One region of the Paenibacillus sp. 1-18 genome, then DNA from elsewhere that is predicted to be linked to it. Evidence: riboswitches for the same ligand, from Rfam matches in the RefSeq annotation. Region 1 holds a riboswitch; each other region holds the start of a gene.
The links. A riboswitch is a leader RNA that binds a small molecule or an ion and turns the genes downstream of it on or off. The one in region 1 is predicted to bind thiamine pyrophosphate.
Positions count from the first base shown of each region.

Region 2: linked by a shared signal. The riboswitch ahead of tenA (thiaminase II) and the one ahead of L693_RS0103665 (thiamine phosphate synthase) in region 1 are both predicted to bind thiamine pyrophosphate.
Region 3: linked by a shared signal. The riboswitch ahead of thiC (phosphomethylpyrimidine synthase ThiC) and the one ahead of L693_RS0103665 (thiamine phosphate synthase) in region 1 are both predicted to bind thiamine pyrophosphate.

Region 1 covers NZ_ASSB01000057.1:25,325-36,477, reverse strand. Annotated here, with positions in the region: gene L693_RS0103690 (response regulator transcription factor) at 1-33, opposite strand, end outside; gene L693_RS0103685 (ThiF family adenylyltransferase) at 176-1,234, opposite strand; gene L693_RS0103680 (thiazole synthase) at 1,231-1,998, opposite strand; gene thiS (sulfur carrier protein ThiS) at 2,001-2,204, opposite strand; gene thiO (glycine oxidase ThiO) at 2,201-3,349, opposite strand; gene L693_RS0103665 (thiamine phosphate synthase) at 3,353-4,009, opposite strand; TPP riboswitch at 4,328-4,436, opposite strand; gene L693_RS0103660 (ABC-F family ATP-binding cassette domain-containing protein) at 4,541-6,094, opposite strand; gene L693_RS0103655 (hypothetical protein) at 6,280-7,269, opposite strand; gene L693_RS0103650 (hypothetical protein) at 7,256-7,810, opposite strand; gene L693_RS0103645 (hypothetical protein) at 7,812-8,207, opposite strand; gene L693_RS0103640 (hypothetical protein) at 8,247-8,726, opposite strand; gene L693_RS0103635 (hypothetical protein) at 8,778-10,862, opposite strand; gene L693_RS0103630 (ATPase, T2SS/T4P/T4SS family) at 10,852-11,153, opposite strand, start outside.
Region 2 covers NZ_ASSB01000259.1:1,502-12,654, forward strand. Annotated here, with positions in the region: gene L693_RS0116380 (serine hydrolase domain-containing protein) at 1-587, opposite strand, end outside; gene L693_RS0116385 (Lrp/AsnC family transcriptional regulator) at 759-1,238, shown strand; gene L693_RS0116390 (MFS transporter) at 1,291-2,406, opposite strand; gene thiE (thiamine phosphate synthase) at 2,672-3,361, opposite strand; gene thiD (bifunctional hydroxymethylpyrimidine kinase/phosphomethylpyrimidine kinase) at 3,358-4,188, opposite strand; gene thiM (hydroxyethylthiazole kinase) at 4,185-5,027, opposite strand; gene tenA (thiaminase II) at 5,024-5,713, opposite strand; TPP riboswitch at 5,848-5,951, opposite strand; gene L693_RS0116415 (AEC family transporter) at 6,111-7,064, opposite strand; gene L693_RS0116420 (NAD-dependent malic enzyme) at 7,137-8,858, opposite strand; gene L693_RS0116425 (glycosyltransferase) at 9,270-10,391, shown strand; gene L693_RS0116430 (transporter) at 10,396-11,153, shown strand, end outside.
Region 3 covers NZ_ASSB01000398.1:6,024-17,176, forward strand. Annotated here, with positions in the region: gene queG (tRNA epoxyqueuosine(34) reductase QueG) at 1-93, shown strand, start outside; gene L693_RS0126815 (YneF family protein) at 201-455, shown strand; gene folE (GTP cyclohydrolase I FolE) at 510-1,103, shown strand; gene L693_RS0126825 (lipoate--protein ligase family protein) at 1,251-2,096, shown strand; gene L693_RS0126830 (Fe-Mn family superoxide dismutase) at 2,156-3,520, opposite strand; gene L693_RS0126835 (alpha/beta hydrolase) at 3,751-4,788, opposite strand; gene L693_RS0126840 (IclR family transcriptional regulator) at 5,087-5,830, shown strand; TPP riboswitch at 5,927-6,039, shown strand; gene thiC (phosphomethylpyrimidine synthase ThiC) at 6,225-8,045, shown strand; gene L693_RS30860 (hypothetical protein) at 8,230-8,382, opposite strand; gene L693_RS0126855 (YitT family protein) at 8,920-9,756, shown strand; gene L693_RS0126860 (SdpI family protein) at 10,489-11,115, shown strand.

The DNA of each region.
Region 1 (11,153 bases):
ATTTTCATCCACAAGTAAAATTAACGGACTCATCTTTTCACCCACCTGGTTTGGACATCGCATTGTGATATGGAAAATGATCAATTTGTTTGTAAGTCATTAAAACATATTTATATTTATTGTAACAAAAAAGCAGAAAACCATTCTTACAGGAATGATTTTCTGCTTTTTATAGTTAGCCCAAATAACGGTGATATAGACTTTTTGCTTCTGCCACGTCCTTTGTTCCGTGAATCAACGCTCGCCCATCAGCAAAAATGACCAAGCGATGCACGCCCGTACTATAGGAAACCAAAAACGGATTCTGCTCCACTTTTCCCTCTCCCACAGCAGCAAGTCGATCTGCGGTTTCCTTAAGATTCAGCTGTATCGGTTTGGCTGGTCTTATCTGAACGGTATCGCGACCGCACAACACATCTGTTTTTTGCCGATGTGAGGCTGACAAATAGGGATACGTCGGGTGACTGCCGCAGGAAGGACAATCCGCTTTTTTCAAGCTGTCTACGGCTATTGCTGCATACTCGTTCCGCCACAAATCAAACGAAAACAGCTTCCCTCGCAGTTCTTTCTTATATCCGCCAAGAAGCTTGAAGGCTTCCGTTGTCTGATTGGCCGTGACCATTTGTACTGCCTGCGGAATAATCCCGGCGGTATCACAGGTCTCGCCTCCAAACGGAACGGTTCCCAGCAGACAATGAAGACAAGGCGTTTGCCCTGGTAAAATGGTATAAGTCACACCATAGCTTCCTACACATCCCCCATAAATCCACGGTATGTGATGCTTTAGTGCCATGTCGTTCATGAGCAATCGGGTATCGAAATTATCGGTTGCGTCCATCATCAGGTCAACTCCCTGGATCAGCTCTTCCAGTTCCGCTACCCCGACATCCAGTACATGTGCGTGTATGACCGTTTCCGAATTAATGTCTTTTAATCTTCGCTGGGCAGCCACTGCTTTGGGGCATCTCTCTGCGGCGTCACTCTCCTGAAAAAGCTGCTGACGCTGCAAGTTGCTCCACTCCACATAATCGCGGTCTACGATGCTAACCGTACCTACACCTGCACGGACAAGGGTTTCTGCAATACCTGTGCCGAGCGCTCCGACACCTATGATCAGTACATGAGAAGAAGCGAGCCTGCGTTGTCCTTCTGACCCAAAGGGAGCGAATCTTTCCTGTCTGGAATAGCGGTCACTTGCTTGTACGACTTCACAGGATTTTTCTGTTTCCATCATGCCTGAACCATACCTTCTGTGGGACTGCTTGCTGAAGCATAACGTTTTACGGGAATCAGCCCCGCCTCAAAACCATATCTACCCGCGCGAACAGCCAGTTTCATGGCCTCTGCCATTTTTACAGGATCCTTCGCTCCCGAGACGGCTGTGTTCAACAGAACAGCATCTGCTCCCAGTTGCATCGCCATTGCCGCATCACTCGGTGAGCGAATACCTGCATCGACAATGACCGGAATCTCTGCTTGTTCAATAATTAACTCCAATGCAAACGGATTAAGCAGGCCGCGTCCTGTACCAATCGGTGAAGCTCCAGGCATAACGGCATGCACTCCAAGCTCTTGCAACCTCTTGGCCAGAATGACATCATCGGATATGTAGGGCAGCACAATAAAGCCTTCCTCCAGCAGCTTTTCGCTTGCTTTCAGCGTTTCAAAGGGATCAGGCAACAGCGTCTTACCGTCCCCAATGACCTCCACCTTAATCATATCGCACAGGCCTGAGGCCCTTGCCAATTTTGCAATACGAACAGCCTCCTCCGCTGTCGTCGCTCCTGCCGTATTGGGAAGAAGTGTATAGCGGCCCAAATCCAGCGTATCCAGAAAATGTTGCTTATCTCGTTCCTCCAAATTTAATCTCCGCACAGCAAAGGTCAATATTTCGGCCTCAGCAGCCTCTACAGCTTGGGATTGGATATCCAGATTCGAGAATTTTCCTGTTCCCAGTAACAGCCTTGATGTAAAAGATGCTTTTCCAATGGTTAACATCATCAACCGCCTCCTACAAAATGTACAATTTCCAAACTGTCTCCGTCTTTCAGGATCGCTTCTTCATGTTCTTCACGAGTCAATATGTGGCGATTCAGCTCGACCACAACGGTTTTCACCTTTAAATCAAGCTCATGCAGCAATTGCTCCACATGAGTGATCCGGTTAGAAAAGTTCATGTTCTGGCCGTTAATCGTCAGCCTCATAAGCTTTCCTCCTTGATACGAACAGAAGAAAAGTTGCTTATTCCAAGTTCTTCGGCATCTGCCCCTTTAAGCAGTCCTGCCATCGCACGTCCGGTAGCTTCACTCAACAGGACACCGTTGCGATAATGCCCGACTGCTGCATATACCCCTTCCAAGCCGGGAACGGCCCCTATAAAAGGACGTCCCGCTGCTGCCTGCGGACGCAGGCCCGCCCAGGTACGTACAAAAGAAGCTTCACGGACGCGCGGTAGCCAGGCAGCAGCACGTGCCAGTAGCCCCTCCAAACCTTCAACAGTCACTTCTTTGTCATAGAGGTTTGGAAGACTCGTTGCCCCAATCCAAACCTCGTTCTTCTGTTTAGGCACAAGGTAAATATCATCGGCATAAATGGTATATTCCAAAGGGTGATCCTTTAAGGAAACTGCAACTGCTTCACCTTTGACCGGATAAAGCGGGTAATGAAAGCCTGCTTGGTCTAGCAAATTCATGCTATCCAGGCCTCCGGCAATAATGACCTGATCGCAAGAAAAAAATCCCCTGTCCGTTACCACCCCACAAACCCGGCCATTCTGTACGACCAGCTGCTCCGCATGGGTACCGGACCATATTGTAGCTCCCAACACAGATGCTGCTCCCGCATAAGCACGACATAGCTGTACTGGAACGAGCTGCGTCTCCTTTGACCGATATATAGCTCCGATCGCTTGACGATCTATGCCCGGAATCCGTCTGGCCAATTCCTTGGCATTCCACCACTCAGGCTGATTATCCTCGCGCATGTTAGCAGCTTTCCATCGTCTTTCACCCTCAGCTTCCGAACGGAAAGGAGCTACAAATCCCTCTGTACGAAATTCTACTGAAACACCGGACAACCGCTCCAGTTCACGAACAAGCTCAGGGAATGCGTCCCGACTTGTACGAGCCAATTGCTCAAGATCAGAGTCGATGAACTCTTCACTCTCTGCTGCAAGCATTCCGGCCGCTGCTCCCGAGGCTCCCTCACCCGGCATCGTTCGCTCCAGCATGATCGTACTGCGCCCTTCCCTAGCCACATGATAAGCAATGGAGCTGCCGATCACACCTCCACCTATAACCAAGCATTCAGCATGTCCTATAACTGTAGCCTCTGTGTGTATTTTAGGCATATGTTATATCTCCTCTCCACTGACCTGACCATACTTCTTTCGAAATTCTTCTACTCTCGTTTCCTTACAACGGCTGCAGACTATCTGATCTACCATTTGTCTATATTCCATCGCAGCCGCGATTGGCGACTCAGCTCCCCATATACCGGACATCACTGCAATTCCACTTGCTCCAGCATGATAAAGCTCCGGAATATGATGCGGTTGTATACCGCCAAGTGCAATCACTGGAATGTTGGACAACCTGCATATGCGTTCAAGCTGAGCTGTACCCCGCGGCACAACCCCGGGCTTACAGTGGGTCTCATATACATGACCGTAGAGTACATAGTCCGCCCCAGCCCGCTCGGCAATCTGCGCCTCTTCCAAGGAATGCACAGACACTCCACAGCGTGTCCCCTTTGGAAGTAGGCCCTTAACATCCTGAGCCGGTAGCCCATTTGCCGGTAGCTGGACAGCTCCAGCCAAGGTAAGTAAAGCTACATCCACACGGTCATTGACTACAATTTGCTGCAAAGGAATCCCCTGCTCCACCATGCTTCGGGTCAACCCGAGTAATTCTGAGGCCCCCTTCTGCTTTAGACGTGCATGCACAAAATGAACATACGGATAAATAGCAGCAGCCACTTGGGCTACATATGCATGGGAGTCATTTTCCATCGTAATTACGTGTAATTCGATCTCATGTTCACCTCACATTGAACTAAGGGCTTAAACTAATCCTATAAGCTGAACCAATAATCATTGTGGCCCCACATCACAAAATATCAGACGGAGCCAGCCACTTGTGCCAGCAATAATGAAGGAGATCATATGTGATCCGGATACGGAAATTCAATAGGTAAAACCGAACGTAACGCAAAAAAACCACTTCCCTAAGGAAGTGGTTTTACGAACGTCCAATAATCGAACGGACAATCATATCCGTATACGTATATCGTCCCACGTACAAACAAAAGTAATGATGTGGTTACCTTGCTTGTGCGGCGCTCACTTCCCTACGCTGGCATAACCCAGATCAGGTACAAAGGGTCCGAAATCCATTTATTTCGTCTCAGCCGCATGGGCGGCTCCCCTAGTGTGACTATTTTATTGTATCAGCTAAAGATAGCTTAGCATATTTTTCTAATTCTGCAAACCCCACTTTTTTGAAGCATGACAGAGCTGAATTTTTTTTGACTTTAGTTGACTTTAGTTGACTTTAGTTGACCACTCTTCCACATTCCACGTTTTTGTTACCCAATCCTCGTAAAAATCCGGTTCGTGAGATACAAGCAATACAGTCCCTTTATATTCCTTCAAGGCACGTTTAAGCTCGTCCTTTGCTTTGACATCCAAGTGATTGGTAGGCTCGTCAAACAGAACCCAGTTGCTTTCCCGCATTAACAATTTGCACAGACGTACTTTTGCCTGCTCACCACCACTAAGCGCGGATAGAGGACGTGTGATATGCTCATTTTTTAAACCGCAACGTGCCAAATGTGCTCTTACTTCATGCTGATTTAAATGCGGGAACTCATTCCACACATCGTCAATCGGTGTAATTTTGCCTGCCTTGACTTCCTGCTCAAAATAAGCCGGCTGCAAGAAATCGCCTTGATAGGTTTTTCCGCTGATTGGCGGTATTTTCCCCAGAATGGTTTTGAGCAATGTCGATTTACCGACACCGTTGCAGCCTACAATCGCAATTTTTTCGCCACGTTCAATCGTCATGGTCATTTTGGGCAAAAGGGCATGAGTATAGCCAATTTCAAAATCAATTCCCTCAAATACCGTTTTCCCGCTCGCACGCGCTTCTTTAAATTGAAAGGTTGGCTTGGCAGCTTCTTCAGGCTTATCAATACGTTCGATCCGATCAAGCTGCTTTTCACGGCTCTTCGCCCGGCCTGATGTGGATGCACGCGCCTTGTTGCGCTGAATAAAGTCTTCCTGCTTCTTAATATATTCCTGCTGCTTCTCATAAGCATCAATATGCTGCGCTTTGTTCAGATCCGCCATTTCAAGGAATTTTTCATAGTTAGCTGAATAACGGGTCATCTTTGCAAATTCAAGGTGATAAATAACATTAACGACCTGGTTCATGAACTCCGTATCATGTGAAATAAGAATAAATGCATAGGGATAATCCTTCAAATAACGCGTAAGCCACTCAATATGCTCTACGTCCAAATAGTTGGTAGGCTCGTCCAGCAGCAGGACGTTTGGCTTTTCCAACAACAGCTTCGCAAGAAGCACCTTAGTCCGTTGTCCACCGCTAAGCGCAGATACATCCCGATCCAAACCGATGGCCGAGAGACCCAGCCCGTTCGCCATTTCTTCAACCTTCACATCAATGAGGTAAAAATCCCCCATATCCAGCTGCTCCTGAATTTCACCCATCTGTTCCAGCAGTACTTCTAATTCTTCGGGAGAAGCATCTCCCATTTTTTCCGTAATCTGCATTAATTCCTTTTCCAATTCCAACAAAGGAAGGAAAGCATCCTTCAATACATCGCGTACCGTTTTGCCCGGTGTCAGCTTGGTGTGCTGATCCAAATAGCCGTAACGTACACGTGGAGTCCATTCCACTTTACCTTCGTCCTTAAGCAATTTTCCAGTCAAAATGTTCATGAGTGTCGATTTACCGACTCCGTTAGCTCCTACCAAACCTACACGTTCCCCCGCAAGTAATCGAAAGGAAACATTTTTAAATAACGCGCGGTCCCCAAAATTGTGGGATACATTTTCTACAGTCAATAAACTCATACGCTGTTTTTGGCTCCTTATTGTCATCGGCGATGCCGACTGTTGTTATTTCATATATCATTGTTTTCTTTCAAAGCCTTATTGTAGCACATTCAGCAACCTTATCGGAATATTGAAAACAGCGAATTTTAATGTTTTTAATGCGGACTTGCCAATAAAAAAAGAAAAACCACTCATTAGAGTGATTATTGTAAACCGTTATTACATTTAAACTCAAAGTATCCCGCAGTTGCTGCAGATTTTTCATCTGAAAAACGTTCTCTCGCTTGAAAGGGTGCTGGACAGGAATCTCTGTAAAAATATTTCATTCCGGTATCCGGTTCTAGGCCACCAATTATAGCTTGCCTTCTCACGACTCTTCCACCACCAAACCCATAGTTATTGTAAAACCTGTCACCAACCGGAATGCCTTGGATAAACGCCATTAGCCCCACATCATCTACCGTGTTATACCACTCTTCTTGCGGAATAGTCGGCAGTGTAAACCTATAGGCTACGCCGTTGCGTGCTGCCTTTTGATTATGGAGATTAATCAGGCGAGCCAGGTCCTCCTGAACACTATGAACGATGGTGGAACGTCGTATTTGCTCAAAAGTTTCGGGATTATTTAGCAACGAAATACCAGTTTGACCCTGAAGCTCCTTTTGAAAGCCCTCCACCCATCTGTGATTCTGGGCATCATATGCGTGCACATAATTATCCAAGGTGAATCCCACACTATTACCTACTGAATCGGCATATGCAAAAGGCTTTTTTTCACTCCATTTGGAACCTATAGCAGTTTGTCCATCCCCATCTATGTAAGTTTCTGAGGCAAACGTATAATAACCGTCATAATCCAGAATCACAATAACAGGTATGTAGTCCAGTAATGCGCGTTGTGCTACTGTATCCCTATCAATACCTACATTAAGAAAAAGGGTATGCAGGAACGTGCTTAGCGCTTCTTCTTTATCGACACGAAAAAACTTGTCCGATCCATACCCGGCCTCCCGTTCCTGACGCTCGTTCTGGGAAAGCACGGCACCTGCATCCTGAACTGCGGTATGGAGAGCCGATGTGTATTTCATTTCCAATCGCTGCACTTCACGCTGATTTTGTACCCGCAAGTCACCGATTACACCAAAGGGCAAAAACAGGAGAATAAATATAACTGCAAAATCAGTAATCTTCATTCAAAACCATGCCTCCGTATGATGCTGTAACTGCTGGCTTTCCGCTATCGGCCCCGCCAAGAAGCCATGATTTGTACAAATCCGCAGGAGTCCGATTCGTGTTATGTACCCGCACTGTAAAATAATCTCCGGCCATCAAAGTATATCGACGTGTCTGATCAGACTTTGACTGCTGGTTGTCAGGAAAAAGGACAGGCAAGATTTGCGCATTGTAGTACCCATCATATACCGTTTCATAATTGCCCAGAAAACTGTCCGGCTTCGAGGCATCTGCATATTCCGGTACATATTTTTTGTGCGTATGCTCCAAGTCAACCTCGTACTGATTGCCTGTAAGTTCCAGTTCACGCATAAAATCGTTATACATCGTCGGTGTAATGTAGCCCTTGGTTCTTACCATATCAACAAAACGTACGGTTGAGTGATACACATTTAACCCCGATATATCATCCTGCCGTTCAGCGGCTTGAGCTGCGGGTACGATGTACAAAAGCAATACAGCGAGCAGGGCCCCCAACAGCTTGGATATTGATTGAACCACTTCAGTCCTCCTCCAATTTCTCAAAACGTACAGATATTATCTCTCCGCGTTGATTACGTTGTGGGTACATGGAATACAAAGAGAAAGCATTCAAGGCCGATACACCAGGCTCAAATGGTTCGGAATATTCATCGTACTCCTTTCCGTCGACTTGAACCGTTATTCCATCCTGTAAGTTCATGCGAATTGCCTGAATGACCTGAGTCCCTTTAATCCGTTCCGGTATGTCCACCTCCGCATTCCGGGATATCCGTCCCTCGGAATGCTCCTCCTGTTGCGATCTTAATTCCAATGTGGTACTCATCTGACTGGACAAGTCTGCTGCTGTTATACATGCGGTTATAAACAAAATAGTTGTCACACCGAGCCGCAGCATGCTTGAAGCGTGATCAGACATATGCCCATCTCCTAATCGTTATGATCTTTACTTTTGTGCTCAGGACTGGGTAAACAGCAACCCACGTACAACATTCGATTTGTCTTTGACAATTTCAGCCTTGAATTTACCGCTTGGATTCACGTATTCGTTTTCTTTCTCATTCAGCGTATTCGCTATTTTCCCTGTCTTTTCACTTCCACCGTTCACTGCACCATACTGTTCACTGTCCATGCTAATGTTCAAAGCATTACCGTACCACTGGCCTGCCATATTTTTGCCGGTTTTAATCTGAATACCGAATTGGTCTTTCCCCTGAAACTTGCGTAGCGCATTGGTTACCTGAGACCCGCTTATCGTTGTACCGTCATATACTGTAAATGAGGCTTGAGACAATTCGGTCTGAATATCAGCAAAATTATTTTGTGCCGTTTTGGTGGCCTCCTGTGCTGAAATAAACAGAATGACTACAATGGTAATGAGGGCGATGGTCAAAAATATACCGGCGGCTACCTTTAAGGCAGTTGATGCGTTATTCATTATTCTTCTCTCCTTAGCTTGTTAAATCGTATTAGCCATAATAGAACTTACTTACTGAATTTTTTGTATTTGCTCATAATAGCTATCCATTTGAACAAAGCTCATGCCGATCAATGGAATCACCAAATATAAAAAGATAAGACCGTACATTGGAGCAAAACCAATCATCCTACCCCAGATGGCCTTGCTGTCTATCATTTTTTCATACTCCTGTTTTCTTTGTTCAAAATAGTAGGACATATGGGAATCCAAATCGTCAAAGGCTTCACGAATCGTAATTTTGCCCAAAGACAAATGGAGCTTGTCCACCAGACGTTGAAATTCCGGCAAAGGCGCTTCTTCTTTCAACAATTCGAGAGCTGCCTCGGGTCCGTGTTCATAATGGAGCAAGCATTTTTGCAGTGGTCTCTTGAAAATAACCGAAAAGCGATTCAACCACTCCAATATTTTCTCGACAGACATTCGTTCCATGGCCCGCAAAATAGAAATGACCGTTTGAAACTGATACACCTCATGCCTCATATCCAAACGCCGCATTCTTCGCTGCACATATAACAGAAGCATCGGCATTTGGTAGGCTACATATCCAGCAACCAAACTGATCAGCACTTCCCACCATTTGATGTATTCCTCGTTCCACGCTTCCAGCTTTTGGAGGATACGACGAGTATTTTTAGATAGCTGATCCGCACTAGCTATGCCAACAGTATCACGCTCGAGGGCTGCATACGTCTGCGCATATGTGCTTCCCGCCCTCATATTCAGTGCATGCATGACCTTGCGGTCAACCTCACTCTGCTTTAAAGCTTCTTTTTCCTCTGTGGGCTTTAAACGTCCGAACATTTGACCTGATTGGGCAGGAGCGTAAAGAATATGTGTTTTCTCGGCTTCATGTAAAACAAATACCGTGCTGATGCTGAGCACCAATCCTGTAATAAAAAGAATAATCCTCCGTACGTACAGCCATTCCAGTTTTATTTCCGCACCACTCTCCTTTAGCAGGCAGATTATCTGGAAATAAGAGGATACCTGCTGCCGCGGAATTAAAGTATCTACCACATGATGAATGATAGGAAAACGATATAGCTTTTGCTCCCAGGTATAACGGCCCCTACCCGCACGATAACCTGTTTCGTTGGTCTGTTGCAGCTTTTGTAACAGAAAGTAAGATAGGATAATTACAATATAGACGGTCAACTTCGTAATATATCCCAATTTCCCTTGGTAAAAATTATCCATGGATGGAAAGCTGGATCTCGCCCATTTTTCGATCGGCATCGTAAAAAAAACGGGGGCCAGGGCGATCACGTTCAAACTTTTGAGCAAATAGTCCAGTTTATTTCTCCGTAGCAGCTCCAGTTGGATTTCGCGCGCAAGACTGCCAAGTCCCTTCAAATAGATGGAGCCACCCTCCTCAATCCGGTCACCAAACTCCATCACCATATATGAGATACCAGCAAAGGCTTTTAAAAATCGGTTAGGAGCAGACTCATAGTATCTTTCCAGTGCCTCATGCGGATCAACATCTGTCAGCGCTTCATGAATGAGTCGTGCGTGTCTTCCAGCCTCAGCTCCCGTCAAATCGGTCGCTTCAGAAATGGCTTCCTCTACCATGCCATGCTGATGATAATGGTGGCGTACATTGGCGAACAATTCGATCATCTGTGCAAGCAGCCTTTTTTCCATCCGGCTAATTGTCACATCTAAAATGAGGCTATTGATTACCACTCCACATAGAAGCGCCAATACAGCAAACTCTAATCCGGGTTTCATCATCAGCAGCACAATGCCGCTGCAAATAAAAGTCCCCCAGATGAACAGCGTCATCTTGATTGTCTGTAGGCGTAGCTTGTATTCATCGTAGGCATGCAAACTGGATAGCCTCTTACGTACGCCTCTGAGGTATTCGGATATGATTGGCACTCCCATGCCCAGCGTGTATAGCTTGTGCAATAAGGCTTGTATCTCCCGTTGCAGTAACGCTTTTCCCTTCCGTCCTTCCCGCACAGAATAAACTCGTCCACTGCGGATTGCATGAGTATTGCGTTTGTGCAGCCACCACAAAGCTATATATAGAATTACAAAGCCCCCGCCAGAAATGATTAAAATCCACAATAACATCACTTTAAGACTCATAGTCTCCCTCCCAATAACGGGCCAAAAAACTGCGGAAACCACTGGCATCCTTGGCATTCATCTGCTCACACATCTCCTTTGCGCTTTTGGCGGTTATCGGTTCCACCGGTATATAACACCCATTCCGGTATTCCATAACATGCCGATAGCTATAATTCGCCAAAGTATTCGTGCCAGCATCTATATGATCCGGGTTATGCGGCACACATTCTGTAATCCGTTCAATATAGCGTCGCCCTTCCGCATCACGCTTGAGATGCACATCAAAATTAATGACATGAACTACCTGTT
Region 2 (11,153 bases), on a different contig from region 1:
TGTACAGCTTCACTTAACGGCATCCCGGTGATCTTCTCGATGACCGCACCGAGAACATCAGTGGCGATGGAATACCTCCACATTTTTCCTGGTTCATAAAGAAGTGGTGCAGCTGCGAGTCTCTCGAGATTCTCTTCCAAAGTAATTCCGGATATATCCATACCGTCCGATACCTCGGCCATTTCGTAGGCTCCCTTGTCTTCTTGAAAGAAGCGATAAGTTAACCCGGCAGTATGAGTAATTAAGTGTCGAATGGTAATAGAGGCATACTGGCCATTTGGCAGTTTCGGACGAAATGAAGGTAACCATTTTACTACCGGATCATCTAAACGCAACTTATCTTGCGAAAATAATATTAAAGCAGCTGTTGATACAATAGGCTTAGTTACGGAGGCGTATCTAAACAGCGCGTTTTCTTGCATCGGACGCTTCTGTTCCCGATCGGCTAAACCTTTGGCTCGGCTATACACCAGCTCCCCTCTTAATGCTATTTGAACAACTGTGCCTACTATTCTTTTCTCAATAAGTGTGCGTTCAATTACTTCATCCACACAATTTTGTAAAGTATTTATATCCGTAAATCTCATATCCCTCATCCTCTCCTTGTATTGCTTACTTGATTATTTATAGTAAGTATGATAATTATATAAATGATTTTATTTCCTTTACATAAGTGATTTAAGTAATATGAGGCAAACTACTACGAATCTAAAGGTATTTAAATGGAATATCCTTGAGATTAAAAGGAGACATTTTTTATGGACGAAATTGATCATAACATTCTGTTCCATTTAGAGAATAATGCACGATTACCAATGACCGAATTAGGAAAACTGGTTGGGTTGTCTCAGCCTGCTGTAACTGAACGAGTAAAGCGAATGGAGGAAAAAGGTGTTATCGAGGAATACCGTACATTGTTCTCACCTCATAAATTGAATAAGCAGAGCACAGCTTATGTGCTATTTCGGACAAGAGATTGTCATGCCTTCCTTGATTTTTGTCGTTCGTCACCTGAAGTGGTCGAATGTTATCGAATAAGTGGAGAACACAATTATTTATTAAAAATATTGACGGAATCAACTCAGGGCCTCGAAGAGTTTGAGAACAAATGCGATTCATTTGGAACCTACACGACTCTAATTGTGATGTCCTCTCCGATCCCATTTAAAAAACTCATTCAAGGAACCAATTTAATGGCCGTCCAGAGTATAACCTCAATTAAAAAAGAAAAAAAATAGGAATCCGGTCTCTGCGGATTCCTATTTTTTTGGTATATATAAATGGTCTTATTTAAATTCCTTTAGGAAAACCATGCTTTTTGGCTAACACAACTATCAGCAAGGCAGGAAGCAGTAGTATAAATAACGAGCCGGGAAGGAGTTCGGGTCCAAATATCTCAAGCAGGATACCGCCAATAATACCTCCGCCACCGATAGCCAAGTTCCATGCTGTAACCAGCATTGATTGAGCTATGTCTGCGCTCTTGCCTCCAGCCTGGGCAATTGCTGTTTGAAGAATGGTGGCAGCACCGCCAAAGGTAAGTCCCCATATAATGACACCGAAGATGATGATCACAGGCTGATCGATACCGATCGCCATTGCTATTGAAGCCAGGGTGAAGGCAGTGATACTGGATATAGTCATTAATCTTATAAAGCGATCAATCAACATGCCAACAACCCAAATGCCAATAACCGAAGTGATTCCAAAAATAAGCAAAACCAAATCAACTCTTTGGCCAAGAGCGGTCTTGGCAAGGTAAGGAGAAATATACGTGTATAGAATATTATGAGCCAGCACCCAGGCTATAACTACTACCAGAATCGGTCGTACCCCTGGAATCAGAAAGACCTTATGAAGGGAAAGCCTTTCATCGTCAGGCTCTCCATCAAAATCCGGCATCTTCCAAAGGACCCAAACTATTAGGACTGCTGCCAATAAAGTTACAATTCCAAAAATTGGGCGCCAGCCAATGTATGTGCCCAAAAAGGTTCCAACTGGAACTCCTAGCGCCAATGCCAGAGGTGTGCCAACCATAGCCACAGCCATGGCTTTTCCTTTCAGTGAAGCTGGGACCATACGACGCGCATAACCAGCACTCATTCCCCATAACACCCCGGCAGATACCCCTGCAAAGAAACGAGCAGCAAGCGTCAGAACATAGATAGAAGATAATGCGGTTATGGTATTAAACACCAAAAAGCCAGCGATGCATAGTAATAATAGCGGTTTTCTCCTCCAACCACGTGTAGCAGCGGTCAATGGAATTGCGGCTAAAAGCGATCCCACTGCATAGAGAGTAACCAGTTGTCCTACAAGAGCTTCCGAGACATCAAGGTCTTTTGAAATTTGAGGAAGTAAACCTGCAGGTAGGCTTTCAGTCAAAATGCAGATAAAACCCGCCATGGCTAAAGCAAGCAAGCCAACCCACGGAAGACTGTTTGAAAATCCAGTATTTATATTGCCTTCTTTCACACAAGTTGTATTTGAACTCACGATAAAACGTCTCCTTTGTTGAAATTTTAAAAGCGATACGCTTTTCATAAGCTTACACAAAGGATTCGCTATTTTGCATACATGATTAAAGGTAAAAAACTAATTATTAGACGAAAAATCATTTATTTTTTCGATTCTTCTTTTAATTTTAAAGAAACAGGTGAAAGCTTGTATCTCATGCCTTTTGGGACACCCCCGGATGTTTGATGCTCAAAACGACCTTCTTCTTTAATTTCTCAGCCGCAGCTTGAATCCGCTCTGCCTGCGTTACAGCTGAAATCACCGCCACACCATCCGCACCTGCGCGTATCACTTCCTCAACACGGTCCGCCGTAATGCCCCCGATTCCGACGATCGGCACATCAATTCCAGCTTTGCGCAGCTCATACAATATGACTGGACCCTGCACGGCATGAGCATCATCCTTCGAGAGGGTAGGATAGATTGGCCCGACGCCGAGATAATCCGCACCTTGCAGGATAGCTCGGCGGGCTTCCTCAATCGTATGGGCGGAAACGCCGAGAATCCGGTTTCCGATCCGCTCGCGGACGGAATCAGCTGATTCGTCGTCTTGACCGATGTGAACGCCGTCGGCGTCGAGCTCAAGAGCCAGCTCCACATCGTCATTCACGATGAAGGGAACCCCGGCACGGCGGCACTGCTCTTGTAGCCAACGTGCCAACTCAATCCTGGGGGCGCCTGTTAACGCGCCACGGCCCTTTTCCCGGAACTGGACCATGGTTGTCCCGCCGGCCAGAGCCTCTTGCACGATCCTGCCTGGTTCCGCGAGGCAATTCACGCTTCCAAGCACCAGATACACTTGCAGATGCTGGCACATCATCTCTGGTAATATTCTGGCGCTCATTGAAACATCTCCTGACGACGGCGGTAGGCCCAATGATTGGTGGGGCCATGTCCCTGCCCAAGCTGCAAAGGTTCCTCAATCGCCGCCTGGATAAAGGCTTTACCCTTCAAGATAGCCTCCGGTACAGACATCCCTTTCCCTAATTCCGCGGTAATCGCTGCCGAGAAGGTACATCCCGTTCCGTGTGTATGGACAGTCCGTACCCGCTTGCCGCTCAGTTCTGTAAAGGCGGTTCCGTCAAAGAGCAGGTCAACGATCTGTCCGCTGTTCTCGCTCTCGTCGGCGTGACCGCCCTTGATCACGACAAATTTTGGACCCAGACTGCTAATATGTCTTGCAGCCTCGCGGCGATCCTCCATCGTACGAATGCTGATCCCTGCTAGGGCTTCCGCTTCCGGGATATTTGGTGTAACGACCAGGGCCAAGGGGAGCAGGTCGTCCTGCAAAGCCTGCATCGCTTCCGGCTGCAGCAACGCTGCGCCTCCCTTGGCAATCATCACGGGATCGACAACAACCTTCTCCCAGCCGAACTTTCGGATCTGCTCGGCCACAAGGCGGATGATGCCCGCATGAAACAGCATGCCAGTCTTCAGGGCATCCACGCCGAGGTCTGATCCTACGGCCTTGATCTGCTCCGCCGCCGCTTCCTGTGGCAAGGGATATACACCGTGGACACCCAGGGTATTCTGTACGGTAATGGCCGTAATCGCCGACATCCCGTATACACCAAGCTCCTGAAAGGTTTTGAGATCGGCCTGAATGCCAGCCCCGCCGCCGCTGTCCGAACCGGCAATCGTCAGTGCTCTAGGTACACGAACGTCTGTCATTGTGCACCACCTGCCGTAGCTGTTCCGGCTTCATGAATAGATACATGGCCCTTCAGCGAGCCGATATGCAGTTTGGCTAGCTCGTCGAGAAAGGCAATCTGGAAGCTGCCGGGTCCCAGCTCTGCTGTACGTGCAGCGGCCCGGGAAGCCGCTGCACTGTAAAATGCCAAGCCTGCTGTCCCTGCGAGCAGCAGATTAGGTTCAACGGCAGCAAAAGCGCCCAACACTGAAGTCAGCAGGCAGCCTGCTCCGGTTACTTTTGTGAGCAGCGCGTCTCCGCCACAGATCATTCGTACTTCGGCCCCATCGGTGATGACGTCTTCTTTTCCGGTGATGACAACGATGGTATTGAGCGCTCGTGCAGCCCGAGCTGCCAGATCGACATGACTGCTGCTGGCACTCTTACCAGCATCTACGCCTTTAATTTCATGGGCTTCTCCGATAAGATGGGCGACTTCGGCTGCATTGCCCCGCACCATTGAAATGTTGACTTCACTCAGGATTCGCAGTGCCGACTCGGTTCTAAAGCGAGTCGCTCCCGCACCGACCGGATCTAGCAGGACCGGAACACCATGTGCATTCGCCGATTGTCCGGCAATGATCATGGCATCGACCAGCTCGCGGTTCAATGTACCGATGTTTAATACGACGGCTCCTGCTATTTTTGCCATATCCGCGACTTCCTCGGGGGCATAAGCCATCACTGGCGAAGCGCCCAGCGCATATAGGCCGTTAGCTGTAAAGTTGGTGACCACCACATTGGTCATGTTGTGAACAAGGGGGTTGCTGTTGTGTACCTTTGTCAGAAGCTCCGAACAATCCTTTTCCCATGTATTCATATCGTTGACCCCACCGCGGCCTGCATCTGGACCGGCCAGTTTTCCTGCTTATAAGCCATATCCCAGAACATATATTCCAGCTGGCAGCTTAGCATAAAATGCTCAATCATCCGCTCCCGCTCGGCAGTCGTTGCGCCTTCCGCCCAAGCATCCACACGTTCTCGGAATTTGGTTGTTAGATTTTCAGACTGGTAGAAGTTGATCCATTCATAGAACGGATGGGACTCGTCCGGTCTTACCTCATCCAGCAGCCTGCGGCCAATCTCAAGATATGTCCACGGACACGGCAGCAGCACAGCCATGATCTCGCCAAGACTGCCCTCGTGTGCGACCGTCAGCATGTGATGGATATAATGGTGGGCAGACGGTGCGAGCGGATATCCCTGCATTTCTTCATAGGCCACACCTGCAACAGCGCAGAAATTTTGATGCGGATGAATCTCGCTGTGGAGGATAAAAGAGATCTGTTCGTTAAATGCAGCTATGTCCTCCCGGCTCGTGCATTTGGAGATCGCGATGCCGTAAATCCGCATATAGGCATTTAAATATTCAAAGTCCTGTTTTACATAGTGAATCAGCTGTTCCCTTGCCAAGCTTCCTTCGGCAATACCTCTAACAAAGGGATGCTCAAAAATCGCCTGAAAAATACCATCCGCCTGCCGACGAAGCTCTTGCGTAAAGCTCATTTCCCCACCTCCAACAAAATGAAGAGCAGGAAGTCCCGTAAGAAGACAGTTTCGGAACAACGCCAAAAGGCCGCCCCGAAAACTGGAGCGGCTTCATCATAGGTCTAATGCATAAAAAAACACGAGGGACCTTATATACGAAGGCTCCACTTTCCTACGCTAGTACGAACTAGATCAGGTTCAAAGGGTCCAAGATACGTTCTTGTCTCAGCCATAAGCGGCTCCCCTAGTGGACTTCCTATTCTTTTGACTATTACTGTACATTCGTTCATACGTTATGTCAAACCTTCCTCAATTCATTCTTATTGGGAAATCTACTAAATCGAGGGGGACATGAATCATGACAAAAACCGGCAAAATCGGACGGCACTAATAACAGGAGCGAACAGGTAATATTTTACATCAATAACGAAATTAGCACAGGGAGTGTAACGAGAGAGATGACAGCACTGATGACAAAGGAGGAGGCGGTTTCTGATTCCAGGCTTTCAAAACGGGTAGCGATCATAGCAGCGACTGCTGAACCCGGGAAGGAAACGAGCAGAACCGCCTTAACGGTATCGGCAGACGACAGACCGCAGAGGTAGGCAATCAGCAGCATTAATAAAGGCTGTACGATTGTTTTTAACAGCGCGATGGCAAAGGCCCTTATGCTAAAACTAATGTTGCGTACGCCAATGGTCACACCGACTGCAAATAAAGCGGCCCCGGATGTAATGTCACCGATTTGATTAAACGATTTGTTCAACAAATCAGGTGAATGGAAGCCGAACAAGGTCAAAACCACACCAACCAGCGGCACCAGCGCCAGCGGTTCCTTTAAACCGTGAAGAATGGAGTCCCAGATCAGTCTTCCGAAGTGACCGTTCCGTTCCTTGCCTGAATTCTGGTTGGCTACGGTAGCTATAATCGTAGCTGCCGGGTCAAGGACGGCATTGACTACGATTCCCGTAAGTGCAATAGGAATAGCCACGGCTGAGGAGCCGTAGATGGCTCCAAGCACAGGAATGCCCATAAAAGCAAAGGTCGGCTGTGCCGAGTTTAAAGCAAACATAGCGGCATCCTTCACCGACTGCTTCCCCGCAAATCGGGAAAGCAGAAGGAGAACGGTAAAAAAGCCGACAATGCCAATGAACAGAGCTAGCAGGAATGGCCATTGCTCGATGAGCGCTTTCCTGTTCGTTGTCGTAATGCCGATGAATAGATGCGCAGGCAGCGCAAATTTGGTGACGAGCGCATTTAGGGCCTTGGAGGAAGAGGCATCGAAGCTTTTGTAATGCCCTGCTAGCCATCCTAAAATAATAACGAAAAAAATCGGCACCAAAATGTAAAGAATATGTCCGACACTCATAGATCGATTCTCCTTGCTTGAACTGACGTATCCTGCCTGTCTGAACATACATCCCCGTCCCAGATTGAAGAATTAGTGAGGGTGATGTATGGCACTTTCCACGGCTTTGATCCTTGTATATTCCGGTTTCCACATCGCATTCCGAATGGCTTGTTCAACATCTGAAATGTGTGCCTGAGCCACCTGATCCTGAATCGCGGCCTTCGCTACCGCAACCGCAACCGCGTACGAGACATCACGTAATTTTCGGATATGGGGAAGCAACGCACCGCCAGGCTCATTCGAATCTACGGCATTGGCAACGGCATCTGCTGCAGCTGTAAACATGGCAGGAGTGATTCTTTTTGCCTTGACCACAATCGCGCCCAGACCAAGACCCGGGAATACAAAAGCGTTGTTCGCTTGTCCAATCTCAAATTTCGTACCATTATAGGTAACCGGCTCAAAGGGACTTCCGGTAGCGATCAATGCTTTGCCATCGGTCCACTGTATTAAATCCTCGGGTACCGCCTCGGCAAGGTTTGTAGGATTGGACATGGGCATGATGATCGGGCGTTCTACATGCTTCGCCATTTCCTTGATAATTTCTTCAGTAAAGGCACCTCCCACACCGGAAGTTCCTATTAATATCGTAGGCTTCACCTGACGAATGACCTCAAGCAGCGGTATTTTTCCGTCATCAGACCGCATCCATGAGCTAACTTCCTCTTTTTTACGTACATACGGCTTCTGATACTCCAGCACATCTTCCATATCGTCCGTTAACAGCCCGCGGTAATCAAAGGCCCAAAATGGCTTAAATGAATCCTCCGCCGAAAGGCCGTCCGCGATCATAGCTCCCCGAATTTGGTCAGCGTTACCAATGCCTGCGGCCCCCGGTCCGAAGACAAGCACTTTTTGCTCACGCAGCGGAATTTTGGTAACACCTACCGCCGAAAGAATCGCAGCCAGGGTTACAGCTCCTGTGCCTTGAATGTCATCGTTAAAGGTGAGAATGCTTTGACCGTATTTGCCTATAATATGGCGTGCGTTTACGCTGCCGACATCTTCCCAATGCAAAAGCGCCTTCGGAAACTGTGTTAGCGTTTTATTGATAAAAGTATCAATAAACTGGTTATAGGCTTCTCCGCGAACCCGCTTATGGCGGTTTCCGATGTACAGCGGATCATTCAGCAGCTTTTCATTATTCGTGCCTACATCCAGTACAATCGGCAGCACCCGCCCGGGATGAATGCCTGCTGCGGCTGTATATACAGCAAGCTTGCCAATCGCAATGTTAATCCCCCCGACACCCCAGTCACCGATACCCAAAATACTTTCCGAATCCGTCACGACGATCAGATCCACATCCTCACCACTCAAACCGGAATTATAGAACGCCTGTCCAATTCCGTTCGGGTTATCTATCGACAAATATACGCCCCCAGGGCGGTTGTACTCGTGACTATATTCTTGAATCGCGGTTCCTACCGTAGGTGTGTACACCACAGGCAGCATTTCACTCAAATGGTCGGTAAGTAGGCGATAGTAGAGTACGATATTTCGATTGTGAAGGTCGTTGAGCGAAGCATTTTTACGCAGCATGGTCGGTTGTGCCAAAAACTGCTGATACGCTCGTACGCTCTGTTTTTCCAGTGAGAGGACCGTTGGAGGAAGGATTCCTTCCAAACCCAGTTCTTTGCGTTCTTCTTCTGTAAAAGCGACACCTTTGTTCAAAAGGGGGTTCGCTAACACATCCTTGCCTCGTAATGGGGTGGATAATGAGCCGTCCCGATTGACATAAAATGCTTCCATAATAATACCCTTCTTTCTCTTCGTTATTGATGATGTTTATTAAGGTTTATTCATGACGAAAGATGACATGTTGACCATAGTATGGTCATGGTAATATGTTTTATTCGCATATTATCTGCGACAAAATAACCATTAATTTTTTGTGTGATTGATCATAAAGAACTAATTATAAACATTGATAAATAAGATTATTTCGTTATTTTTGGTTCTAATGAATTAGTTCTAAATCTTCTTTTTTTGCAAAATATAAAATTGGTTTTCATCTCCTTATATCCTTATACGTCACGGCATGTCAGCTATTTTGTTAAGAAAATATGAAGGATTTGCATATTAATTTAACCCCTCTAAGCAAACATTTTTAATTCTTTTTCGACAAAATATAACCATCTGGAGGAAAAAGGAGAGGTTTGTGTGCAGGGACCTATAGCCATTTTTAGCGATAATGACAGGGCTATTGATTATCCCAACGTGATTCATTTTTACCAATCTATACAGTGCAGAGACCCTGAGGCAGCTTCAGTTTATGAGAACGCATGTTGTTGCCTGATTGATTATAGGGAACCGGAGAAAGCCGTGCGGATAGCCAATCAGATCCGTAGTCAATTTCCACAAATGCCGCTGTTAGTGGTAACGGATGTAACGGTCCCATTCAGTGATCAGCATATGGTGCAAATCACAGGAATAGGCCGTTTACGCCTGCTATTTTGGCAAGCCAATGATAACGAGGAAATGCTGTCAGAAATACAAAGCTTGCTCTACCCCGAGTATTCGGCCAAAGGGCAGCATATTGCCTTTATTTTGTCTGTATATAATGAGGAACAACGTTTTGTACACGTCGAGGCATTTGCTGAACGCCTGCAGGCTTTTATTCGCAGCCATATTATAGAGGGCTCCATTTATCTCATTGATGATGGCAGCCATGATGGCACCAATACCTTGATTAGAGCGCTGAAGGCAACAACGGATTTGTCCGTCAACCGGATTAATCAGAATCTTAGTCCTTTGATTCAAACCAAGGAATTGGGGCGCAATACCCGTAAGGCAGGAACATATCTGGAAGGCATGCGAACCATCGGTGCGGATTATTACGTATTTGTGGATGCGGACGATTCCTTTTTTATTGAGGATATTGCCAAAATGATTAACGTGGTTCGACAGGGCTACTACGATGTCGTGATTGGAACCAAGGATATGACAGCCGAAAATCGCTCTTTATTACGATCTATCGTGAGCTTTGGCAAACGTATGGTTTCCCGACCGTTTTTACCGACAGGTGTGGTGGATTCCCAGACAGGGCTTAAAGTCATGAGTTCAGTGGCGGTGAAGCGGATGTTTCCACATTTGAAGGAGCAGCTCGGGCTGGCACTGGATTTGGAAATGATGTTTATCGCCAAGCGACTCCAGCTTCGTGTGATGCAGCTACCCGTCAAGTGTATTGACCGGGATGGATCGCACATCCATGTCTGGAAGGATTCCATTCGTTTTCTACGTTCCATTATTGATATTTGGCGGCTGGATCGGCGGGTGAGATAACAACGTGAACAACCGACTGCGTTCGTTGATGTTTCCTATATTTAATGTGCTGCTGAACGGATTTAATTTTTTCTTTCATATTGCAGCAAGCTGGTATCTTACCGGACAAGCCTATGGTCAGGCGAATGCGCTGTTGGCCCTCTTTGCCCTGTTGTCCGTTTTGGGCTTATCGATTCAGCTATTAACCGCCAAGCTGGTCTCCAAGGGAGACCACAAGCTTTCACTGCGAAGTCTACCGCTTGGTCCTCTCTTGCTAAAAGCTCCTTTGTTGCTCACCGTGCTTGCCATAGTCATGCTGGTGATCTTTCATCCGTTGCTGCGCTCGCTATTAGGCGTCCAATCCGGCCCGCTGTTCATGCTGTATGGCTTGGTAGGGCTGCATATTCTCGTGAGCTCGTGCCGCGGAGATTTACAGGGCAGGGAACGCATGCTGGCGCTCAATGTGAACTACTATATTGAGGTTTTAGGAAAGCTGAGCCTGTTTTTTGTATTGGCTGCATTGGGGTTAAAGCTGGAAGCCCTGCTGCTGGCTAGCTGTGGTGGAATGTTACTGTCGCTGCTTCACGGCTGGATCGTTTCGGCTCGGGGCTTATCCTTATTCAGTCACAGTGGAGCACGTATACCTTCCGGGCTATGGAAATCACTAGGTCAGGATTTTACGGATAGTCTCATAACGAACTTATTTATTTTGTTTTGCATTTCCATTGACATGCTGTATGTGCAGCATTATTTCCCGGAACAGGCCAGTAGCTATGCCATCGC
Region 3 (11,153 bases), on a different contig from region 1:
TGTCACCGGATATCAGGTGCAACCGGAAGCCTTATCGGTTATGCCGGGGGTCTGCAAGTCAAGACAAAGCTGCTGAATTTGGAAAAAGAATAAGGACATATGTTTGCAAATTGTGATTTGCTAGCTGTCCCATGTTTTGCTATGATAGGTTCGTGTGTAATGCATGATGTTTCATATAAATATACAGAGGTGACGACTTCGTGGTGTGGAATATTGTCATTCCGATTATTACCCTGATTGTTGGTTTGGTTGGGGGATTTTTCATCGGTGCTTATTATCTTCGCAAGCAGCTTGAGAAGATGCAGAACGACCCTGAAACGCTGCAAAAAATGGCCAAGCAGATGGGTTACAACCTGAATGGAAAACAAATGCAGAGGGCTCAGCAGATGATGAAGAACCAGCAGTTCTCCAAAAATCAGCCTGGTGCGCGTAAAAATCAGGGCCGTCGGAAATAATGAGCAACGTGAGCACGGATGTCGCATGAGGTTGCTGCATAGAGGAGGATTACTGTGGCTGGCGTAAAAGATTATATTAACCGCAAAGCTGCGGATAACCGGGATAAAATCGAGTACCATGTGGAGCAGATTTTACAACTGATCGGTGAAGACCCCAAGCGTGAAGGGCTGTTGGAGACACCGGCACGCGTAGCGCGCATGTATGAGGAAATATTTGCGGGTTATGAGGTTGATCCTCGGGATGCGCTGGGTGTGACATTCGACGAGAATCACGAGGAGCTTGTGATTGTGAAGGACATCGTCTATTACAGCCAGTGTGAGCATCATATGGCTCCTTTCTTCGGAAAAGTGCATATCGGCTATGTACCCAGTGGCAAAATTGTAGGATTGAGCAAGCTTGCCCGTCTGGTAGAGGCTGTGACCCGCCGCTTGCAGGTTCAGGAGCGGATTACATCACAGATCGCGGATATTCTGGATGAAACGGTTTCTCCTCACGGGGTAATGGTGGTTGTAGAAGGCGAACATCTGTGTATGTGTGCAAGAGGTGTCAAAAAGCCGGGCAGTAAAACGGTAACGTCTGCGGTACGCGGCTCATTCCGTAATGATGCGGCACAACGCGCAGAATTCCTGTCCCTGATCAAGGAATGATCGAACAGGGCGCGACGGTCAGGCGATACAAAAAGGGTGGTTTACGCATAGGCGTAGCCACCCTTTTTTGCTAACATGGGATTAGGTGAACGCCAAATATTACGATTAGCCTATGGATAACAGTTTTTTTAAGATAGGGGATAACGTATGGAGAACGTACATAGCTCAACAGAAAAAACAACCGTTTTGCCTGATTTGCAATGGCTTGAAGCGCCGCTTGCGCTCACCCAGATGGATGTTTTGTCTCCGCTGGCCTGGGAGGAGCTGGCCTGTCGGCAAGTTGGAAAAGGAGCTGCGCCTATTTTGCATCTGTGGCGGCATCCGTCTGCGCTGGTCATCGGTCACCGCGACCGCAGGCTTCCATACGCGCCGCAGGCGATGGAGCATGTGCGCAGCACGGGAATCTCGGTGTGCGTGCGCCCCTCGGGCGGAGCAGCCGTCATACTGGACAGGGGGGTACTGAACCTGTCCCTGATCCTGCCGAATCCGCAGCACGCGATCAGCCTGCATGAGGATTTCCGGCTCATGGCGGGGCTGATTGCCGATGCGCTGGCCCCGTGGTCTGCCGAGGCGCAGACCGGGGAAATCACCGGGTCCTTCTGTCCCGGTGATTACGATGTCAGCGTTCGTGGCCGCAAGTTTTGCGGCATTGCGCAGCGGCGTCAAGCCAAGGCGTATATCATCACGGCTTTCGTGATGATTGAGGGCAGTGGTGCGGAGCGTGCACAGGCGGTGCAGCAGTTTTATACGGCGGCAGCCGGAGATACGAAGGCGGGCGTGCCGCAGCCGGATTATCCGCGGGTAAATCCGGCAACGATGGGCAGCCTGGCAGAGCTGGCTGGAGTGCCATCTGTTGAGGCCTATACAGCATCTCTGCGCCGGGTGATCGAAAGCCGGACTACGATTTTACCTGTCGATGGCTCGTTGATACAACCGCAAGGATTGTCAGAACAGATAGCTGCACTTAGAGAACGATACGATTCACAAGTGTAAGGTAGAGCATGGATTTAGCACACTAGCTCACTAACTCACTAACTCACATGGCAATTAGCTTAGAAGGGCTGCCATTTCAGCTTGGAGGCTTGAGCATAGCGTTCTTCCACCTCAGGCCAGTTGACGACATGCCACCAATCCTCGATGTATTTGTTGCGTTCAGCTTGATGCTTCAAGTAATAGGCGTGTTCCCACACATCAAGCGCCAGCAGCGGAATGGACTCCCACTGAGTCAGATTCTGGTGCTTTTCGGCCTGCAAAATTTCAAGCCGTCCTGCACGTGGACTCCACACCAGGATCGCCCAGCCGCCGCCCTCAACCTTCTCGGCCGCCGAGCTGAAATGCTTTTTGAATGCCTCATAGCTGCCGAAATCCTTTTTGATCTGCTCAGCCAGCGGCCCGCTTGGTGTTCCGCCGCCTTGAGGACTCATAATCGTCCAAAAAAGAGTATGCAAATAATGGCCTGCACCATTAAACGCCAGCTCCCGCTCCCAGTGCTTTACGAGGTCAAAATTACCTGTTTTGCGCGCCTCTTCCAGCTTTTTCTCTGCTTTATTCAAATCATTCACATAGCTCAAATGATGCTTGTCATGGTGAATACGCATCGTTTTTTCATCAATGTAAGGTTCAAGCGCATTGTAGGGATAAGGGAGCGGTGGCAACCGATGTCCCCCAATAGGAACCGGGCGGCCGGGAGAAGCTTTTTCCGTTGCCGAAGGCTCCGCCTGACCGGACTGGACGCCTTTAGCCGCCCATGTGCCTTCTCCCCTTATGCCCGCCTGCCGTTCTCGAAACGCATCCTCAGGGTAGTGCTCACCCTCGGCTGACACATGATACAACCCAGCGGCCCTGGCGATGGAGCCAGGCTCTTGAAAGGGTGTAGTGGAGATCAGGAAATATTGGCTTTCATGGGCCGCATGCAGCACAATTCCAGCGGATCTGGGCTGCTGCCGTAACGCAAGACTGTGCTCGCTCAGCAGGCCGAGCTGGCGCACATACTCCTGTGACTGGCGATTTGCAGTCTGCAGCAATCCGTCCAGCCGACGATGCAGATCTTGTGAGGCAGTCTCTGGCGATGGCACCTCTCCAGAGGATGAGGCATCACCCCATTCTCTTGACTGTCCTGATGGTTTAGCCAGTTCGTGTGTGTGCGCTTGTGGAGTAGCCGATTTTTGATCCCATGAGTGCTTCCACGTCTGACCTGCGTGAGCGTGGACGCTTCGCTGCTCTTCAAGCAGCTCAACAGCAGCGCGTTCAGTCTGTTCAAATACAGTTCGCCAATCATCGAGCAGCTGCACATATGCAGGCTCAAGCCCCTCAGTAGCGGACTTAATCACTTCCACATGCCAACTTTCCTGCTGCTTCCAATGCCGGATTTCCTCCAGCACGCGTAAGGGCAGAAAAGCCCCATAAGTACTCAGCATTGTTTTTACCTCCCGTATCCCACTATGGCTTTCCGGTTTGAAGAAAGAGTCTGCCCCGGATGCATACGTACCCAGTATATTCGACCTCTCGTAGGGAATATGTCTATAAACTCTTTCCGCCAGATATCACATGCCATGCAGAATCATGAATGCCGATTGGGATGCAGAAAAAGAAGCCCGACCACGGCACGAGTGAAGTGTCCATCATCAGGCTTCTCTATATCAATTCCTTACTTCGCAGTCGTTGGCTTATTCGCATTAGCGATGGTCTTCTTGTCCTCCAGTTCCTGCACATTGCTTAAAAACGTCGATACCCGCCGCAAATATTCACGTGGATGCTCCCTGAAAATAAGCTCATGCAGCCCGTTTTTGACAATCCACACACTGGAAAGCGGATTGGTCTGATTGGCAGCGAGCTTTTCCGCAATGGGATAAGGAGCTTTTTCGTCCTGCGTACCATGCACAAACATAATCGGGAACGGATAGTTTTCCTTTTTAACCTCTTGATATGGAATTTGATGCAAGCTGGTGCCGTTCAAAACTGGAAACAGCAGCTCCAGAATTTCCAAAGACGGATGGCGTGGCAGATTAATTTGATTATGAATGTTATGGTACAGCGTATCCGGCTCCAGCAGGAAGGTGCTGTCCAAAATCATCGCGTCCACATCCTTGGTTTGCAAGCCCGCCTGCAGGGCGGTTCCTGCCCCCATCGAGAAGCCCCATACGATAATCTCCGACGAGCCGCGTTGCTTCGCAAGCTGGATCGCCCCCAGAAGCTGTTGGGATTCCGCTTTGCCTCCGGTCGCGACTGCTTTGCTGTTTTGAGAGGCGAAGCCGTAATCGAACATAACCACATTAAAGTTTAAACGGTGGGCATAATGTGCCAGGTCATACATGGGAATCCAGCTTTCTTCGCGATTGGCCCCATACCCATGGCTGAAAATAATCGTTTTCCGCGATTGATTCGCCGGGATATACCAGCCTTGCACCATGCGGCTGCCGTCCTTGGCAGGGAAGCTGACCTCCTCATAGGGCATTCCCTTCGCCTGCATCGGATTAGAGTACAGCGGTGCCACGGTTGGATTCGTCAGTACCCATGCGATGTAGGCATGTAGGGCAATAAAACAAAACAGCAGAAAAAATACGACCGATAGCAGCAGCGCAATCACAATGTGCTTGAACCGCAGCAGACGGGGATTAATCCGTGGGATGGACGGCTCCTGAACAGCGGTTTGTAGCTGAGAGCTGCGCTGGGATGTCGAAATCATGTAAGAGCCTCCTTATATAAAATTGAACTTCATGCTATGGAATTTAGGTACAAATTCACTTGAAAATGATAGTGTATGTCCATATTGATACCTATTATCGTATGATGGGGATTATCCAAAGTCAACGTCTGAACCTGAAAAGTAAAAATGACGCAAAGAATTGTCGATGTTTGTTCTTCTTTTGTAATATAGCTGTCACAAAAACATTGGTTTACAGTAGCCGCGGGTATTCTATATAATTTATGTAACCATGTTTCAAGGTGTGAAACGAAAATGGATGCAAGGGGAGCGGTTCACGATGGAAGACCGTAAATTAACCGTTCGCGCTGTGGAGCGTGCGCTTGATATATTGCTGTGTTTTACCGCAGATTCGGATCTTGGCCTGACGGAGATTGCCTCCAAAATTGGGCTACATAAAAGCACGGTTCATCGGCTGCTGACTACGTTGGAGGATCGTGGCTTTGTCATTCGGAATGCCGCAACCGAAAAATACCGGCTCGGCTTCCGCATATGGGAGCTGTCCACCCATCTGTCACAAAGTGATGAGCCGGCAGTGCTGCTGCAGCCTGCGATGGAAGGACTGCGTGACCGTCTGGGTGAGACGGTCAGCTTGTACTTGCGGGACGGCAGTATGCGTATTCGCATTCAAGCCGTTCAGAGCAACCAGGCGATCCGCCGCGTTGCGCCTGTGGGTGCGCGTATGCCGCTGGCTGTAGGGGCTTCCAGCAAGGTGCTGGCAGCCTTTATGCCGCCGCAGGAGCTGGAAGCTTTACTCAGGGGGGATGAATGGCCGTCCTCCGTAGACCCGGAGGTCTATAAAGCTCAGCTGCAGGACATTCGTGAGAAGGGCTATGCAACCAGCTATGAAGAGCGGGAGCCAGGCGCTGCCGCTGTAGCTGCGCCTGTGGTGAACCGGAAGGGACAGGTCGCTGCGGCTTTGTCTGTATCTGGTCCGGTCAGCCGACTTGCACCTGAGACGTTGCATGATTTTGCCCCAATTTTGATCGAAGCTGCGAAGGAAATGGGGCTTATGCTTCCGTAACAGGGCCAGAGTGGGGTTGCCAAAGCAGTAAATTTAAAGTAATCTGATGAGGATGGCGGGAGGTCTGTTATCGCCGCCTCATGCAAATCGAAGAATCACATTTACTGGGGGAGCCTGTAATGCCGGGCTGAGATGGAATCGTACAGGATTCCGGACCCTTTGCACCTGATCTGGATCATACCAGCGTAGGGAAGTAATCGGCCATTGAAATGTATACGTAGCTGCTGCCCAAGACGGCATATTGGAATATAATGATTCCACGTGCGCACTTTTTGGACAGCTCCTCGTTAGATTAGCCGGTTCCCTGGGGAACCGGCTTTTTTTGCATAGATCAGCCACCCTGGGAATGGTTCCGGATCGGTGTGTCATTTCATCGAAACGGGAGGAACGGACAATGAAACCGACGGAAACAGAAGGAACTGAAATGAAGGCAGCAGTGGCAGGAAAGACAGGTTCAGAGAAGACAAGTGCAGAGCAAGTGGATGGGGTCAAGCCCTTTCCAGGGAGCCGCAAGGTGTATATTCAAGGCTCGCGGCCGGACATTGCCGTGCCAGAGCGTGAAATCGCGCTGCACCCGACACATACGGCGCAGGGTACAGAGCATCATGAGCCGCTGCGTGTGTATGACACAAGCGGTCCGATGACGGACGAAGCCTATCAGGTGGACATCCGACGGGGACTGCCTCCGCTTCGACGGGCTTGGGTGCTGGAACGGGGCGATGTCGAGGCTTACGAGGGACGCACAGTTAAGCCGGAGGACAACGGGCTGAAGCCTGGTTCCAAGCGGGAGACGGCGGAATTCCCCGGCGTGACCCATCGTCCGCTTCGCGCGTCGCAAGGGCGCACGGTGACGCAAATGCACTATGCTCGGAAGGGAATCATTACACCCGAGATGGAATTTGCGGCGATTCGTGAAGGGGTGGAGCCCGAGTTTGTGCGACAGGAGCTGGCGGCGGGACGAGCGATTTTGCCTTCCAATATCAATCACCCGGAAAATGAGCCGATGGTCATTGGACGTCATTTTCACGTGAAGATCAATGCCAACATCGGCAATTCGGCGGTTACATCCTCCATTGAGGAGGAAGTGGAGAAAATGACCTGGGCTGTGCGCTGGGGCTCGGATACGGTCATGGATCTGTCCACAGGCCGTAATATCCATACGACGCGTGAATGGATCATCCGGAATTCTCCAGTGCCGATTGGAACGGTACCGCTGTATCAAGCGCTTGAAAAGGTAAACGGCGAAGCTGAGGCACTGACGTGGGAGCTGTATCGCGATACCCTGATTGAGCAGGCAGAGCAGGGTGTAGACTATTTTACAATCCATGCGGGCGTGCTCCTGCGCTATATTCCGATGACAGCGAATAGAATGACGGGAATTGTCTCCCGAGGCGGGTCGATTATGGCGGCTTGGTGTCTTGCCCACCATCAGGAGAACTTTTTATACACGCATTTTGAGGAAATCTGCGAAATCATGAAAGCATACGATGTCGCCTTTTCCCTCGGGGATGGCCTGCGTCCGGGCAGCATCTATGATGCGAATGATGAAGCGCAGTTTGCAGAGCTGGAAACACTGGGTGAGCTAACACAAATCGCATGGAAGCATGATGTCCAGGTCATGATCGAAGGTCCGGGGCATGTCCCGATGCACAAAATCAAGGAGAATGTAGATTTGCAAATGGAAATTTGCAAGGAAGCTCCTTTTTACACTTTGGGACCGCTCACGACGGATATTGCGCCCGGCTACGATCATATTACCTCGGCCATCGGAGCAGCCATGATCGGTTGGTTCGGGACGTCGATGCTGTGCTACGTTACGCCAAAGGAGCATTTGGGTCTGCCGAACAAGGATGATGTTCGTGAAGGGGTTATTACCTACAAAATTGCGGCACATGCTGCCGATCTGGCGAAAGGCCATCCACGGGCGCAACAACGGGATGATGCCTTATCCAAGGCGCGTTTTGAGTTCCGCTGGCGCGACCAGTTCAACCTTTCCCTCGATCCCGAGCGTGCTCTATCCTACCATGACGAGACGCTACCGGCGGAGGGGGCCAAGGAAGCACATTTTTGCTCGATGTGCGGTCCCAAATTCTGCAGCATGCGGATTACGCAGGATATTCGCGCCTACGCGGCAGACAAGGGGCTGAATACAGAAGAGGCTGTAGCTGCCGGGATGCGTGAAAAGGCAGAGCAATACCGGGATGCGGGGCAATAGGTTGGAAGTGAGTCAACCGATTGGGAAGCCGGATTACTCACGCTGGCAAGCTAAGTGAGGATCGTCGCTTATGCGTCCGAATGTAAATACTCCAAAAAAGCCGTGTTTCTCTACAGACGATGTAGGGAAACACGGCTTTTGAGCTTATGTCAAAGCAAGATGGAGTAACCGAAAAAAGGCTGCTTTATTTTTTACCCATTTTCTCATTTAAAATATCCTGAAAGCTGAGCTTCTTCTCCGAGCTATCTTCTTTCTTCTGCATGCTCACCGCGTTGGCACGTTGGTATTGGTGGTGAAAGGGCATCAGGGTGTGTACAGTTAAGTTCATTGTATTCATGTGGTTTGTTCCTCCAATTCCATTTTGTCAAATTCAGATTGAGTTGCTTAGGACGTCTGTATAGGACTATTTGTATGTACTTGATGTCGTAATGCCATGTAAGTTGCTTGGTAAGATTGCAATCATTATACCCGCATTTTTTCAAAGTAAAACGTTTTTGACATAAAACAGGAAGATGGTCGTATGCGTCCAAGATGTGTATTAGGAGGATGGTCATTTTGAGGGAGGATATGCCTAGGTCCAAAATAAGGGCTAGAGGCCCGCTTTCTTAGTTTAGTAGTTGGGATTGTGTTTTTTTGTCGAAATGGCTTGGTTTCGTCACTATTTTGTACTTTGGAGCGAGTGCAATCGAATTTTGCAAAGCCTTGAAGCCGGGATTAAGGCAGTCTGGTGGCGAATTAAAGTGTCAAAGTTATATTGACTTTAGGTTTGTAAGTAGATACCATGAACTGGTTGTAAGCGTATTTTGACAGCTAGAGTCAGCAAATTCCTTTGGCTATTCATCCGTTGAATGTTTGGGAAAGGACCATGACATATATGAAAAAAAGAATTGCAGACATAGCATTTATCATTCTGGGCGCGTTTTTTTTCGCGCTGGCAGTTAATCTGTTTGTGATCCCGAATGAGTTTGGCGAAGGGGGTGTAACAGGGGTTACGATTATTTTGTATTACCTGTTTCAGTGGTCTCCCTCAATCGTCAATCTGGTGATTAATGGTTTGTTGTTAATTATTGGATATAAATTTCTGGATGCTAGAACAACGTTATACACCGTCATTGCAGTTGCATTTAACTCATTATTTTTGCATTTAACGGCTGACTGGCGGATTGACTCGCATGAGCTGACGATTAATGCCGTGTTTGCCGGGGTTTTGGTCGGAATCGGAATTGGCTTAATCGTGCGGGTAGGGGGCACAACGGCAGGAACGGTCATTTTGGCGCGGATTGCCAATAAATATTTGGATTGGAATATCAGCTATGCCCTGCTGTTTTTTGATTTGATCGTAGCGTTCTCTTCCTATTTTATTATTGGTCCGGAAAAATTGATGCTGACCATCGTTATCCTGTACGTGGGTACCAAGGTTATGGATTTCATGATTGAGGGGTTAAACCCTAAGAAAGCGGTCATGATTATTTCCGAGCATCAAGACAAAATTGCAGAGATGGTCATTACGCAAATGGATCGTGGAGTTACCGTTCTGTCAGGCCACGGATATTACACCAAAAACCCGAAGGAAGTTCTGTATATCGTCATTAGTAAGCAAGAAGTGTCGGCGCTTAAAAAGATTGTAAAAGCTATCGACACAGCAGCCTTTATCACGATTCATGATGTGCGGGATGTATTCGGAGAAGGCTTTTTAGACATTTCGAAGTAACTGGCAATGTGAAGGTAAGGTTATAGGAGAATAGGGTAGGAAGTCGGTCCTGAGGGATCGGCTTTTTTGTTTTTGTGATGTTTATTTTAATAATCGAAATAGAGTATATGGATAATAACTCCTTTTCGAAACAAAAGAAAAGCTATTTTTTGTAAAAAATTATATTTAATGTGACTTTGATCTCTTATTTTTTGAAAAACATGTATTATGATCAGACAATAATATATATTTTATTCAAATATATTCATTTTAATTCTTTTATTTTACATTTTCGTTGAGATAGTTGTCTTAATTTATCGGAATTTTAAATATGACTATGAATTTGCTGCGAAAGTAGACGAGGTACTAATAAACAAGTTTAATGATGAGCTAAATGAACTATGTCCAAGATTGACACAAAAGCTATCTCTTGATCCGATTCTGTAACAACCTGATATTTAGATTTATTACAGTTTTATGTATTAGACGGGAATTAATTGAGGGGCGTGGATAAAAGATGTTTATTCTTAGAGATTCTGTGGCTTCACTTCCATCCCCTTGGTTACATTAAAGTGTTATAAATCTAAGTTCTTTATTATTTGCGCTGTAGTTTTATATTTCCGGGAATACAGAAATATGAATTTGTCAAAAAAGTATCAGGGTAATATTCCAAATCCCACTATACTCAAAGAATTTATTGAGTTTACTTCTGAATATCAACTCAAAATCAGAACGAGAGTGAGGTTGTACTGAGTGGAGAATAACTACGATTTAAAAAAAGAATTTAAAAAGCCGTGGATCCAGATTTCCATTTTGTTTATCATATTGCATTTTATAAATTCTTTTATTTTGTTACCTTCAATGAACCCTTTAAAGCACCCTATAGCTTTTTTTCTTATATCGTCATCAGCAATGATTTTAACTTTTTTAATTGTATTTTTGTACCCTAAATTTTCGAAGCATAGAGACAGTGAGCAGTTTTCTGATAATAATTTAATTCCATATCGGAAAATATGTGCCAGTGTATTTCCTGTGTTAAATTTTCTATCTCTTTTTGTAATGTTACAATATTCAAAAGCTATTTACTTTAATCCCTTAAATATTGCTTTACTGATTTCGGCGATAACACACTTAACAGTAGGCGCTACATTTACTAAATTAACACCTAACCGCTTGATTGGTCTGAAGTTTCCATGGCTACTTTCGAATGAAACCGCGTGGAAAAAAACACATCGTATCTCTGCTTATATTTGGATAGCCTTTGGCTTAATAGGGATCGCTGTAGGATTAGGACTGCAAGTTAATGAATACATGGTGCTCGCTTCTTTCTTACCAACGATAATTAGCTTGTTTATTTCTCTCGTTGTTAGTAATAAGTAGTTTCTACGCATACGAATATATAATTTTGATAGGGAAAA